2 linked regions of the Pseudobacteroides sp. genome follow. Each later gene encodes a partner of the first gene's protein in a complex. Links are inferred from orthologs where the notes say so. Each region holds a gene or a part of one and is shown in the gene's direction. Other genes may lie near its edges.

Region 1 (7,633 bases):
TCAGAGGGTTGGCACTCTTTGCGGCAAATATCCACTTTATTAAAATAAATATCCATAGAAATGTATTTCAAGACTCAGGGAGGAGTACCTGAGTCTTGTTAACGTCTGGGGAAATTCGGCGATTGAAGGAGGGGGGATATATCAATGGAAAACTCGAAAGATGATACAAAAGAAAATACAAGAGAAGATTCAAGAGATAAAAAGGAACCCCTTGCATACAGAATGTGCCCGAGGACTATAGACGAATTTTTCGGACAGGAAGAAATTGTAGGGCAAGGAAGGCTTCTATACAGAATGATCAAGGCAGACAGAATAGCTTCAATCATACTATACGGGCCACCTGGCACTGGGAAAACTTCTCTTGCAAGGATAATCGCATCTACCACAAAGTCCAGGTTTGAAAAACTTAATGCGGTAACCTCGGGAGTGGCAGATATTAAACGGATTGCATCAGATACCCAAAACCCTATATTGAATCCTAACGGAAAGACTGTTTTGTTTGTAGATGAGATTCACAGATTCAATAAATCACAGCAGGACGCGTTGCTGCCATATGTGGAAAACGGCACGATTGTGCTTATAGGTGCAACTACTGAAAATCCGTTCTTTGAAGTAAATAAAGCTTTGATATCAAGATCCTCCGTCTTTATGCTTAAGCCCCTTGGCGTTGAGAGCCTGAAGAGCATAATAAAAAATGCACTTAAGGACAAAGATCGAGGACTGGGTAATTATGATGTAAAATTGGATGATGATGCACTTGATTATCTGGCAGAAATAAGCAACGGTGATGCAAGAACAGCACTAAATTCCATAGAGCTGGCTGTGCTTACATCTGAGCTTGATGAAAACGGTATAATTCACATCAGTTTGGCAACAATTGAAGAGTGTGTGCAAAAAAAGCATATTACATTTGATAAATCAGGCGAAAGTCATTATGACAATATAAGTGCTTTTATAAAATCAATGAGGGGCAGTGACCCTGATGCGGCAGTTTTTTATCTAGCAAGGGCAATATATGCAGGTGAAGATCCTGTGTTTTTGGCAAGGAGGATAATAATATGTGCATCGGAGGATGTTGGAATGGCAAATCCATCTGCACTACAAGTAGCTGTTGCTGCTGCAGAGGCGGTGAGAATGATCGGTATGCCGGAAGCCAGAATTATCCTGGCACATGCGGCAGTCATGGTTGCTACAAGCCCTAAGTCCAATTCCAGTTACAAGGCTATCGGCAAAGCATTAAGTGATGTTTCTACGAAGCGGACAGGAGAGGTTCCAATGCACTTAAGGAATGCACCTGCTAATGGAATGAAGGATTTGGGATATGGTCAAGGCTACAGGTATGCACATGACTATCAGGGGAATATTGTTGATCAGGAATACCTGCCGAAGGAAATGAGGGGTACGGTCTATTATGAACCGACAGCCAATGGATATGAGGCAAGAATAAAGGAATGGCTTGACAGATGGAAAAACAGAAACAAGGATAAAAGGGAGGGTCTATAAAATGAAAAGAGTTGTTGCATGGCTTTTGCTGGCTGGATTTGTTCTATTATTGGTCAATATAGTCTTTATTCATCTATATATGGTTCAAAGTCTTACTGTATATGCAATTGTTGCACTGACATACTGGTTTCTTTTAAGAAAAGATTTTAACAGCAAAAAAAGAGATAGAGAAGAATGATCGCTTATCTGCGAGGCGTAAAATTTTATAAATGTATTGACTAATTATATCCAAAGTGCTAATCTAATTACGAGAAATCCAAGTAATATACTTGGAATTGGAGGGTGTTAAAATATGAAGCTATCTACAAAGGGGAGATATGGTGTTAAAGCCATGCTTGATCTTGCACTCCATAGCTCTGAAGGAAACATTTCTCTTAAAAGCATAGCGGAGAGACAGGAATTATCAGAAAACTATCTTGAGCAGCTTTTTGCATCCCTTCGGAAAGCAGGGCTTGTAAAAAGTATAAGGGGAGCACAAGGGGGGTACATACTTTCAGATAAACCTGACAAAATATCGGTAGGATCTGTATTAAGGGCATTAGAAGGTTCTCTTGCACCGGTAAGCTGTGTCAGTGGGGATAATGAATCTTCTTGTGACAGGTATGGCTTCTGCGTCACAAAAATGATATGGGAAAAAATGATGAATGGGGTAAATGAGGTAGTTGATTCCATATCTTTGCAGGACCTTATCAATGAGTACCACAGGCTTAATAAAAATGATGATATAATGTACTTTATCTGATAAGAGATTAATCACTTTTTATTAATGATGTTTAATAAATAATTATTTTGGGAAAACATAAACAATAACGGTTAAGGAGAAAATGCTATGGGAGAAAAACTTATATATATGGATCATGCTGCAACGACTTATGTTAAACCTGAGGTAGTTGAAGCTATGACTCCATTTTTTACTAATAGCTTCGGCAATGCTTCTTCCATATATACAATTGGAAGAGAGAGCAAAAAGGCGATAGAAGAGTCAAGAGAAAAGGTGGCTGATGCAATCGGTGCCCAGGCAAGAGAGATATTTTTTACGGGATCCGGGACCGAAGCAGACAATTGGGCTATCAAAGGCGTAGCATATGCAAATAAAGCTAGGGGAAACCACATTATAACGACAAGTATTGAACATCATGCTGTTCTTCATACATGCCAGTATCTCGAAAATGACGGCTTTGAGGTAACATATCTGCCTGTTGATGAGTTCGGGCTTGTGACACCCCAGCAGGTTGCCGATGCGATACGGCCAAACACCATACTTATAACAATAATGTTTGCAAATAACGAAATCGGAACTGTGCAGCCAATTGCAGAAATAGGGAAGATTGCAAGGGAAAAGGGAATATATTTCCACACTGATGCTGTTCAGGCCATTGGTAATATACATGTAAATGTAAAGGAAATGAATATTGATCTCATGTCAATTTCATCCCATAAGTTCTATGGGCCAAAGGGAGTAGGTGCACTCTATGTAAGAAAGGGAGTAAAGCTTGTTTCCTTTATACATGGGGGTGCCCAGGAGAGAGGAAGAAGAGCCAGTACAGAAAACATACCGGGTATCGTCGGATTTGGTAAGGCAATTGAGCTTGCAACGGCCAATCTTGATGAATACAATAAAAAGATTATGGCATTAAGGGATAGGACCATAGAAGAGGTAATGAAAAAAATACCTTTTGTAAAATTAAACGGACACAGGGAAAAGAGATTACCTGGAAACGTGAATTTTTCATTTGAATTTATTGAGGGGGAATCACTCTTATTGATGCTTGATATGAAAGGCATTGCGGCTTCAAGCGGTTCAGCATGTACTTCCGGATCTTTAGATCCTTCCCATGTCCTATTAGCTATAGGTTTACCGCATGAAATAGCACATGGGTCATTGAGACTTACCTATGGTGAGGAAAACACCAATGAAGATGTTGATAAGCTGCTGGAAGTACTGCCTGTTATTGTTGAAAGATTGAGAGAAATGTCACCATTATATGAAAATGTGAAGAGAGGTAATAAAAATGTATAGCGATAAAGTTATGGATCATTTTATGAACCCTAGAAATGTAGGGGAGATTGAAGATGCTGACGGAGTTGGTCAAGTAGGTAATGCTAAATGCGGAGACATAATGAAAATGTATCTTAAGATAGATAATGGTGTGATAGTAGATGCTAAATTCAAGACATTTGGGTGCGGTGCTGCTGTTGCAACCAGTAGTATGTCTACTGAGCTTGTTGTAGGAAAGACTATTGAAGAAGCCCTTCAGATCACAAACAAGGCTGTGGCTGAAGCGTTGGATGGACTTCCGCCTGCAAAGATGCACTGTTCAAATCTGGCAGAAGAAGCAATAAGGGCTGCTATTGAAGATTATAAGAGGAAAAACGGATTATTGGATGAATGTGATTCGGCTTCTGCTTGCGGAAGGCGTTGTGATGATATACATCATGATCACCACGAGCACGATGAAGACGACGAATGATATAATGGGAAAGGCAGCATAAGCTATAATGGATAAGAAAAAGGTAATGTTGGGTATGAGCGGCGGTGTTGACAGTTCTGTAGCAGCCGCTTGTCTTTTGGAAAAAGGATATGATGTAATAGGGGTTACCATGCAAATTTGGCCTGATATGGATGAGGACAGGCAAAAGAGCGAGGGCGGCTGTTGCTCTTTATCAGCGGTGGATGATGCGAGATGGGTAGCAAACAAGCTTGGAATACCATATTATGTTATGAACTTCAAAAGTGTTTTTGAAAAAAAGGTTATTGACTACTTTGTAAACGAATACATAAGCGGAAGGACTCCAAACCCATGTATTGCCTGCAATAGGCATGTAAAGTTTGAAGAAATGCTGGGGAAAGCCAAATCTATGGGAATAGACTATATAGCAACAGGTCACTATGCCAGGATTGAATATGACTCAGATAGAAAGAGATACCTTCTTAAAAAATCAGCTACAAGTGCAAAGGATCAAACCTATGCACTCTATACAATGACGCAGGATCAACTTGCTCATACTTTGATGCCGATAGGTGAATACACAAAGGATCAGGTCAGGGAAATGGCAAAGGAAATAGGCCTTGCTGTAGCCTCAAAGCCTGACAGCCAGGAAATATGCTTTGTTGAAGACAATGATTACGGTAGATTTATAGAAGAGAAGAACGGTACCAAAATCAAGCCAGGGAACTTTGTGGATATTGACGGAAATGTTTTAGGGAGGCACAAAGGGATTGTCCACTACACTGTAGGACAAAGGAAGGGACTTGGTATAGCATTTGGAAAGCCCATGTTTGTTGTGGGGATTGATACTAACAAAAACCAGGTTATATTAGGTGAGGGAAATCAGGTTTTCAGAGATTCGCTTACAGCATTTGACCTAAACTTTATTTCCATAGAAGGCCTTGACGGTGAGATGAGGGTAAGTGCAAAAATCAGGTATTCAGCAAAGGAAGCACCTGCTGTAATCAGCCCTTTAGAAGGCGGACGGGTCAAGGTTTTGTTTGACACTCCCCAAAGAGCTGTTACACCGGGCCAATCGGTTGTTTTCTATGATGGGGATACAGTTGTTGGCGGAGGAGTTATTGAATAAAAAGTTGGAAAAAATCGCTATGTGATTTTTTCCAATACAGGTTTTCTATTTTCATAATGTGCAATATAATTAAAGCCTATATCAGATAAGGCTTTTTTTATTTCAGCGAAATTCCAAGCGATATGCTCAGGTGTATGTGCATCAGAGCCTGTTGTGATAATTTCCCCTCCAAGCTCTCTATATCTTTTAATTATATCCAGGTCGGGGATAGGTGTTCCTAATGTGCGGTAGCCGGAGGTATTGATTTCAATTCCCTTGCCTTTTTCAATAACTCCCTTTAAAATGCTGTCCAATATGTCGCTATAATCATCATATTTTAGAGATTTGTCGTCATAATTGCAGTATCTCCTTATATAGCCGATATGCCCTATAACGTCAAAATCGTCAAAGTTGTTCAGTCCATTGAGAATTTCAGAGAGATACCTGTTAAATGCAGTCTTTTTGTCAGGATTGCACCTAAAGTATTCTCCGTAATAAGGATCAATCCCTCCTATAACATGTATTGAAGCGATAACAAAATCAAAGTCGTATTTTTTTACCACTTCACCTGTAGCATCAATTACATGAGGCTGCAAGCCTACCTCAATACCTTTTAGCACCTTTAAACGGGAAGAGAATGAGGATTTAAGGCCATCCATAGTCTTTGAGTACTCATCGAAATCAATTAGGAATTTGATGTCGAAGTTCGGATAATCTATGTCAAGATGATCTGTGAAGGCAATACCTGCCAAGCCTTTGTCAATAGCTGTGACGCAGGCAATATTTGTATCCGTTTCGCTGTCACCGGAAAATGAACTGTGAACGTGTGAATCAAACATTTTCATAAGCAAATCCTTTCTATGCAAGACTAAAAACAGTTTATCAAAAAATGGAACTACGTTTTGTAGTTCCATTTTGGTAACGTGTTATTTAGATTTGAACATTATCTATGGCAGCCTGATCTTTTGTAAGGCTGTATTCCTTTTCGGTTTTCCACTTATCAATCTTGGCCTTTATGCTCTCTGACTGAAGGGTTGCTCTAATATTTTCCTTTTCATTTTCGAAGTAGGTACCAGATTTGATAAACTTAATAATATGGTATCCATGTATGCTTTTAACCATTCCTATGTCGCCTTCTTTTACACTGGGGTTAAACGCAAAGTCTTCAAACTCTTGAACCATTTGATTCTTTCCAAAGGAATATTGTCCGTTCTTATCCTTTGAGCCCGGGTCTTCCGAATACTGCTTGACCAGAGCATCAAAGTCTTCACCTGCTTTTGCCTTGCTCAAAATATCATTTGCAAGCTTTTCTTTTTCTTTAAGCTTATCGGCTGGAAGCGGCTGATTTGTGGCTTGATCCTTAGTCATGACAAGCACATGTTTAACTGTTCTCATTTCAGTGTTATATTTAGGCTCGTCCTTACCATAGCGAGCCTTTATTTGTTCATCAGTGACGTTCATACCTTTGACTATATCACCAGCATATTTGTTATATGCAAGATAGTAGTCCTTATAAATTGCCTCGTATTCATCGATGGATACACTGAACTTTTCCTTTACCTTCTTGTCAGCATCCTCTCTCTTGCCGGCACCTTCCGACTGAATAAGCTCGTCAACAGTTGCTTTTATTTGGGTCAAGTCAGCTTCTTCCAATTTATACTTTTCTTTCTTTGCATTTATTAAAAGTATCTTTAACTCATGAAGCTTGTCAATAGCCTTATTTTTTGCTATCGTCTTACGTGGTTCATTTCCTTCCTTACCATCCCAGAACGCCTTCTTTGCTACTGCATCCTTATCTGCAACACCGCCTGTACCTTCCATATCCATCTTTACCAGTCCAAGAAAGAACTTGTACTCAGTTGATGTAACCTTTTCGTTTCCAACATCTGCAACAGAATCAGAAAGTTTTGAAGAGCATGCTGCAAGATTGAAAACAATCAGTAAACTCATTAAAACCAGAAAAACTCTTGATGACTTCATAAATTACCCCCGTTTTTAAATTTATATATCTATGATAGACACAATATTGTCAGTTGAATGATTAAAATATTATTTCGAAATTGCAAGCTTGTACAATAATAAGCTTTAAATATCTGTAAGCTTACAAATGATGAAAACTATATTTTATTTATTCCTGACATAATAAAAGTGATCAACCTTTACATTTGTCTGTCGTAAATCCTTACAGACCATACGCTTCGACAAATGTAAGATTAATTACACTTTTTGTATATTAAAAATGATAAATGCTTAACACTTTTAATATAGTTACATTATAAACGAAAAAATAATAATTAGAAATAGAAAAAGATAACTTTTTATATAATATTTAAAATTAGCTCTGCCTTAGAGCATATTAATCCAATACATATACATTAACAACCTGAACGCCGAATTTCCTAGCAAGGCTGTTAACTGTGCGATCTCCAGGGCTGTCTTCCCCAAAGAAGATATCAATTTTATTTCCTTTTATTTTACTTCCTGTATCTTCTGCAATATAAATCCCGTTTAAATTTTTATAAGCTTCAGGGAATGATATATATACCTTGCTTCTTAAAGGAATAATACTCGG
Region 2 (7,628 bases), on another replicon or contig:
AACACTTCTCGCACATACTGACGGCGGAGTTCCCAATCTCATTCTGACAGTGCCCGAACTCAATGCATATTGCTTCGGAAGCCTGGTTTATTTCTTTGAAAAAGCTTGTGGTATAAGCGGATATCTCCTGGGAGTAAACCCATTCAACCAGCCTGGAGTTGAAGAATATAAGAAGAATATGTTTGCACTTTTAGGCAAGCCTGGATACGAAGAAGAAAAGAAGAAGCTTGAAGCACGCCTCAAATAAGGGTAATCCATATTTAAATGCATAATAAAGCCAGTGTTTTGGGCAGTATCCAAAACACTGGCTTTCTGTTAATATATATACTAATTCTAAGTCATATGAAATACTGTTATCTCCGGTCTTGATAAAAACCTCAGCGGAAACAAAACATTTCCGATGCCGTTGCTTATGTAAAAATCCACACCATTTAACCTGTGAAGTCCCCTTTTAATACCCATTTTGCAGAGTTTTTCCTTCCTAAGCACTTTAAACTCCAGGTCAAAGGGCATCCATATCTGCCCTCCATGAAAATGGCCACAGAAAAGATAATCAATTTTACCTCTGGGCATGTCAAGCACCACGTCCGGGTTGTGGGATATTGCGATGTTTAGCTTCGCATCCCTAGCACAGTTTCTTAAAGCTTTGTCAATGTTGTGATCTCCCCTCCTATAGTCGGTAATGCCTATAATATTATACTTTACATCACCCTTGTAAAAAACTATAGAATCATCATGTAGAATGGTAACCCCCTGCATTTCTACTTCCTTTACAAATCTATCAAATCCGCCCTTTTTATCATGCAAGAAAGCCTCATAATCGTGGTTACCGAAGCATAAACATACTTTGTTATTCCCCTTTATCTCATTTAAAAAGCGTATAAATTTGGGAATATCCGATTGCCTTGTTATATAATCACCCGACATCAATATAAGATCAGGCGATTCCTTGTCAATTATTTTCTTTATCTTGACGGTTTTGACCCTCAGTAAATTTATATGAATATCCGTCAGGTGTACGATTTTAAGCCCTTTATTGCTTTTTGTAAATCTGATTCTTTTTAACTTCAAGCTTCCTGCTTCAAACCACATATATACCAATGATAAGATACCCAATAAAAAAACAGCCGCCAATATGTAATACATCGTTTTTCCCCCATTAAAAAAGTTATACCTTAATATTATATTTAATAGATGTCCTATATTCAATGACCTATATGATTTTACACCAACATCAAATTATGTTAATTAATCCCGCACTCTAAATAATTGAAGTTCATATATTAAATTATGTATTCTTGATCAATTATATAATATTGAGGTGAAAATAATGGATTTCAGCAATTCTGTAATTACTCAGCACAGCCTGAACCCAAATACTGCTCGCAACTTATCTCATTCTACAAAATCTATCCCCATGATGGAAGGAATAACCCCTCGCTGGCTTCTTAAATTCCTGCCCTGGGTTCCTGTTGAAGCAGGCGTTTACAAAGTTAACAAAGTTAAAAAACATGATATCTATCCCCAAATGATCAGCTTTGACAACAATGACCTTAGAGTAGGTCCTTCACAAATGGCACAGATACCATTTCTGCAAAACATGGATATGGATAAAATGGATGTACTATCCTCCCTGTTCCAGAAAAAACAGTTTGATGCAGGAAAACTGATTTGTGAGGGAACCCCTGAATCAAATGAATTTTTAATTGTTGCAAACGGAAAAATTGAAGTAACAACAAAAGGTATAAGCGGTGAAAAACTCAATATAGATATCCTGTCAGCCGGGGACTATACAAATGTAGATGCTTTTATAAACAATTCGAGCAGACCCATTTATATAAAGGCTTTGACCCCATGTACCCTGTTCTCTCTTGAAAAGGAAACCCTTGTAGGTCATATGGAAAACTATCCTCACTTAGCCGAATCAATAGACAACGCTATAACATATTGGCTGTCAAAAAAGAAATTAGTCAATGAAAATAGTGAAAAACTAATCAGTATAAAATCCGGGAGTATGGGTGAATGTGATCTTCCTCATACATATCCCGATTATGAAGAGAAACCAAAAGAGTATGTTTTGAGCCTAATTCAGACAATTTTAAAGACCAACTCAAATGTTACGGATATCTTCAACAGCCCAATAAATCAATTGGATGAGCAGGTAAGGCTGACAATGGAATCAATGAGAGAAAGGCAGGAATGGGAAATAATAAATAATAAAGGCTTTGGACTTATTAGCAATGTTTCTCCATCCATGAAGGTTCATCCTAAAGAGTGTGGACCTACGCCTGATGACATGGACGAATTGCTTTCTAAAGTCTGGAAAAAACCCGCTTTCTTTCTTGCACATCCAAAAGCTATAGCAGCCTTCGGCAGAGAATGCACAAGAAGAGGCGTGCCTCCACCTACTGTTAATATATACGGCTCTCCATTCATTACATGGAGGGGCGTACCCATAGTTCCCTGCGATAAGCTTATGGTTAATGGAAAGTGCTGTCATAGCTCCTACCTTGGAACCACAAACATACTATTGCTCCGGGCTGGTGAAAAAGAACAAGGGGTAATCGGTCTTCACCAGCCGGGAATACCAAATGAGACCAATATACCCAGCCTTTCTCTTAAATTTGCAGGTATAGACCAGAGGGGTTTATCTTCATATATTCTAAGCCTTTATTTCTCTGCTGCCATCTTAAGCAGCGACGCCATCGGCATGCTGGAAAATGTAGAGGTGGGAAAATACTATGATTATGAATAATTATTCCCCTAATACATTTAACGATGCTGATTACTATTTTATTAAAAAGCAGTACCAGAACCCGACTCCCTCAAGCAATTGTGCAAATAAATCCTATGGCATGAAACTTGACACAATTCGCAGTGACTTTCCCATTCTTAAAAGAAAAGTTAACGATCATAGCCTCATTTGGCTGGATAATGCGGCTACAACCCAAAAACCCCATTGTGTCATCGAATCATTGAGCCGATATTACAAGGAAAACAATTCAAATGTTCATCGCGGAGCCCATACACTTGCCAAAGAAGCAACGGAAGAGTATGAGGCCGCAAGGAAAAAGATTCAAAAATTCATTGGTGCTTCATCACCTGAAGAAGTAGTTTTTGTCAGAGGCACAACCGAAGCAATTAATCTTGTAGCAAATACCTACGGCAATTTGACTATAGGCCGCGGAGATGAGATCCTGCTTACTCAAATGGAGCATCACTCAAACATAGTACCCTGGCAAATGCTTTGTAAATATAAAGGTGCACGCATCATACCCATACCAATAAATAAAAAAGGTGATATAATTCTTGAGGAGTATGAAAAGCTTTTTACGCCTCGCACAAGGATGGTATCCATAACCCAGGTTTCCAATGTTTTAGGTACAATAAATCCTGTAAAACAAATGATCAATATAGCACACAGCCATGGCGTAAGTGTGCTTGTGGACGGTGCTCAGGGAGCACCACATTTAGGAGTAAATGTACAGGATTTGGATGCTGATTTTTATACATTATCCGGCCACAAGGCCTATGGCCCTACAGGTATAGGTATTCTATACGGTAAAAAAGCTCTCCTTGAAAACATGATACCCTGGCAGGGCGGAGGTGGCATGATAAAGGATGTTGATTTTGATAGAACCGTATATTTGGAACTACCCTACAAATTTGAAGCCGGTACCGGAAATATAGCCGATGCTGTGGGATTAGGGGCAGCCATAGATTATTTAGAAGGCATAGGTATGTACAATATCGAACACCATGAACAGGAGCTTACAAGGTACGCAACTGAGGCCCTATCATCTATTAACGGATTGCATATCATAGGAAATGCTCCACATAAGACCAGTGTAATGTCCTTTATCATTGAAGGCATCGATCCCTCAAAAATGGCTGGTCTTTTGGATCAGGAAGGAATTGCAGTTAGAGCCGGACACCATTGTGCACAGCCTGTACTGAAGTACTTCGGCGTAGACAGTACTCTTAGGGCTTCAATCGGCATTTACAATACCCATAAGGACATAGACGCACTGGTTCAAGGTCTGCTCAAACATATAAATCAATAGTTGGAAGTCTTTTAGCAACTGGTTTGCCACATATTTAAATATAATGCCATCCTGACTATTTTGTTCAAGATGGCATTTCCTTACTCTTTTCTCAATATCAGCTTTACGCCAAATCCTATGATTATAATCCCTACCAAAACATTCATCACATCAACTACTGTTTGATTCATCATCGGATGAAGCAAACTGACAATTAAAGCAAATACGCTTAGGAAAACCAGGGTCGCCATTACAGCACCCACCCCAAAAAACTTCATTTCCCTTTTATTGTAGCCCTCACTGGATAATTTTGTGGCAAAAACCCCTGACCAAAAAAGAATTGACAGCGGACTTGAGGCAGTCAAAATAAAGCTGGTTATAAATGCATTGGATGTATCATAGAAATTACTGCTTCCCGCTATTGCCGGTATTATTTTAACTCCAAATGTCCCAAGTATGGTGCCCACACCAAAATAAACAAGAACCACTGTACCAAAGTACTTCAGACCTTTTTTTACTCTATCTTTTTCAAGAAGCGAGCCAACACCCATTATTGCAAGTGTTACAAATATGGCGTCCATTAATGTAGCTGCAAGCACAGCCGCTTCAGCCGGAAAAAAGCCTCCGCTGGTTGCCGTATTAAAGACGTATATACAAACCGGGCCAATCGCAAACTGAAGTATCAACCCAAATCGAAATCCTTTTAAAACCATTTTCATCTATCCTATTTATGTTAATTTAATAATATTACCACACAACCTCTATTAAGGCAATTTTCTTATGCAATTGAAACTTAAATCTATTTTGAAAAATTTAATATTTAAAATATTATGAATTTAATATAAAATAATAAGGTATGGAAGGAATATAATCCATATAAAAAATCAAATAATATAAGCGTGGTGATTTTGTTGAGTAGAAAAACTATAAGAATAATAGCCTTGGTTACGCTTTTATTCTTCTTTGTAACATCAGTAGTATTACTTGTTACTCCATTATTAAACATCGGAGGATAATAACAAATGGGCAGCATCATAAGTTCCTATATATTTCCCCACCCGCCGGTTATTGTACCGGAGGTTGGTATGGGCGAAGAGAAAAATGCAATTACGACTTTACAGTCATGTAAAAAGGCAGCTGGTGAGATAAAGCTCGATAATCCTACAACTGTTATAATTACAACGCCCCATGGGCCATATTTTCAGGATTATCTCTACTTATCTACCAAAAGCAGCCTGAAAGGTAATTTTGCAAGATTCGGCCGAAAGGATATAGGACTTGAATTCAAAAACAATTCCCAGCTTTTAAATAAAATTATCGATTGTGCAACTAAAGAAGGGATAGATTGCGGAGGTTTGGATAATAAAACCCTTTGCAGATATGGATTAACCGATGAATTGGACCATGGTGCTCTTGTACCGTTGTACTTTATCTCTAAAGAGCTTCAGGACTTTTCTCTTGTTCATATTTCAATCGCAGGATTTACACTGGACATGCTTCATAAGTTCGGCAGTTGTATATCCTCTGCAGTAGAAGAATCTGATGAAAGAGTGGTTTTTGTTGCCAGCGGCGATCTTTCCCACAGGGTAAATGATAATTCTCCATATGGATCCAGCCCTCTTGGAAGTCAATTTGACAATTTATTCGTAGAAAGCATACAAGCTTCTAGATTTGATAGTCTTTTAGATATTGATAATAAACTTTGTGAAGGTGCTGCTGAATGTGGTTTACGTTCGTTTGTTATAATGTTTGGAGCTTTGGAAGGGTCTGAGATAAAACCTCAGGTATATTCCTACGAGGCTCCTTTTGGTATAGGCTATTGTGTTGCAAAGTTTAAATCATAATTTAATATAGTTATTATTGTTTTGGACATAATATATTAACAAAATACATGAAGAACAGGTGTAAGCATATGGACCCTTATGTAAACATAGCCAAAAATGCCCTTGAGGCATATGTACGTGATAAAAAAATAATAGATGTACCTGATGGATTACCTGATGAAATGGTTCAGAATGCTGCTGGTACATTTGTATCTATAAAAAAAGGCGGAGAACTCCGCGGATGCATTGGTACTATTTCCCCAACAAGGCCAAACATCGCACAAGAAATTATTTATAATGCAATAAGCTCAGGCACCCAGGATCCCCGTTTTGATGAAGTGGATGAACGCGAGTTAAATAGCCTTACTTATAGCGTAGATGTGCTGAGAGAGCCTGAACCTATCCAATCTATGGACCAATTGGATGTAAAAAGGTACGGCGTCATTGTGCGTTCAGGAAGAAGGTCAGGACTTCTTCTTCCAAATCTGGAAGGGGTGGACACGCCCTTAGAACAGGTATCCATTGCACTCCAGAAAGCTGGAATAAACCCACGATCGGAGTTTTCACTTGAAAGGTTTGAGGTTATACGTCACAAATGAACTATGATAATGCAAAACAGGCTAGATATTATAACAAAATAGAAGAATCAAAGGTCCACTGTTTTTTATGCCCCCATAACTGTATTATTAAACCTGAGATGACAGGGGCCTGCCGAGCAAGGAAAAATATTGGCGGTGAGCTTTTTTCGTTAAATTATGGCCTTGTTACATCATTATCTTTAGACCCCATAGAAAAGAAGCCCTTGAGGAGATTTCATCCAGGGTCTCTGATACTATCTGCCGGCTCCTTTGGCTGCAATCTTAAATGCTCTTTCTGCCAAAACTGGACCATCGCCCACCAAGATGCCGACACAGCCACGGTAGCCCCTCAGGCTCTAGTCAGTAAGGCCATGTCTTTAAAAGCAAAAGGAAATATTGGTATAGCTTATACTTATAATGAGCCCTCCATTTGGTATGAGTTTGTTCATGATACATGTGTATTTGCCAAAAAAGAAGGACTCTCCAACGTTCTTGTAACCAACGGTTTTATTTCCCATGAACCTCTTATGGGTATCCTTCCGTTTATTGATGCCATGAATATAGATGTAAAAGCCTTTACATCAGGTTTTTACAAGGACATATGCAAAGGTATATTGGACAATGTAAAGGAATCCGTTGAATTAGCGTCACAGCACTGCCATGTAGAGGTAACCACTCTTGTTATACCTGATCTCAATGACTCTCTGGATGAGATAGAAAGGCTTTCAAAATGGCTTTCGTCTATTTCCCCTGACATCCCCCTTCATTTATCAAGATTCTTCCCTAATTATAAAATGTCCCATGTTAACCCTACTCCGAAAGAAACCCTATTCGCGGCAAAAAAAGTTGCAGACAATTATTTGAACCACGTGTATTTGGGTAATATATAACAGTTTAGCACTATTTTTATGAATGTTTCAAAAATGTTACAGGAATATGAAATTTGTGTTGCATCATAAAATAATCTTACAAATTGATTAAAAAAAATGTATAATCTAGATTAAAACATTAATAATCTAACATTTGATTATACTTGTATAAGGATGTGGAGTTTTTGCCTGGTATCTTTAATTTTGACATCCACGGTCTTTTAAACAACATAGTTAATTACATTGGATTTGAAAGCCCTCTTGATGTTATAAGAGCAATATTTGACATAGGCATAGTGGCATATGTAATTTACA

Evidence for each region. Proteins that work in one complex are often made in the same cells at the same time.
Region 2: the proteins of nifU (region 1) and VIO64_RS05395 are in contact, whole or in part, in a solved structure (PDB 5XT5), measured with the Bacillus subtilis proteins. The link is inferred for Pseudobacteroides sp. from one-to-one orthologs.

Annotation. Positions count from the first base shown.
Region 1 is NZ_DATCTU010000045.1:98,465-106,097, forward strand. Bases 2,262-5,244 are described here. They hold nifU (Fe-S cluster assembly scaffold protein NifU), read left to right. Parts: upstream 2,262-3,515; coding sequence 3,516-3,974; downstream 3,975-5,244. Other genes in these bases: nifS (cysteine desulfurase NifS), read left to right, coding at 2,333-3,523; mnmA (tRNA 2-thiouridine(34) synthase MnmA), read left to right, coding at 4,003-5,082; VIO64_RS08310 (histidinol-phosphatase HisJ family protein), read right to left, coding at 5,100-5,244. Outside these bases: glyA (serine hydroxymethyltransferase), read left to right, coding at 1-43; VIO64_RS08280 (replication-associated recombination protein A), read left to right, coding at 145-1,503; VIO64_RS08285 (hypothetical protein), read left to right, coding at 1,505-1,681; VIO64_RS08290 (Rrf2 family transcriptional regulator), read left to right, coding at 1,796-2,245; more of VIO64_RS08310, read right to left, coding at 5,245-5,906; VIO64_RS08315 (peptidylprolyl isomerase), read right to left, coding at 5,992-7,041; VIO64_RS08320 (3D domain-containing protein), read right to left, coding at 7,418-7,633. UniProt on the Bacillus subtilis protein: Part of the SUF-like system that mediates the biosynthesis of iron-sulfur (Fe-S) clusters. Acts as a sulfurtransferase and thus transfers sulfur from SufS to SufB.
Region 2 is NZ_DATCTU010000032.1:175,529-183,156, reverse strand. Bases 1,982-4,959 are described here. They hold VIO64_RS05395 (cysteine desulfurase), read left to right. Parts: upstream 1,982-2,855; coding sequence 2,856-4,064; downstream 4,065-4,959. Other genes in these bases: VIO64_RS05390 (LysE family transporter), read right to left, coding at 4,145-4,756; VIO64_RS05400 (family 2B encapsulin nanocompartment shell protein), read left to right, coding at 1,982-2,755. Also shown: VIO64_RS05410 (glucose-6-phosphate isomerase), read left to right, coding at 1-247; VIO64_RS05405 (metallophosphoesterase), read right to left, coding at 334-1,146; more of VIO64_RS05400, read left to right, coding at 1,331-1,981; amrB (AmmeMemoRadiSam system protein B), read left to right, coding at 5,066-5,887; amrA (AmmeMemoRadiSam system protein A), read left to right, coding at 5,956-6,465; amrS (AmmeMemoRadiSam system radical SAM enzyme), read left to right, coding at 6,462-7,334; diadenylate cyclase CdaA, read left to right, coding at 7,490-7,628. UniProt on the Bacillus subtilis protein: Type II cysteine desulfurase that acts as the initial step in the SUF-like Fe-S cluster assembly pathway.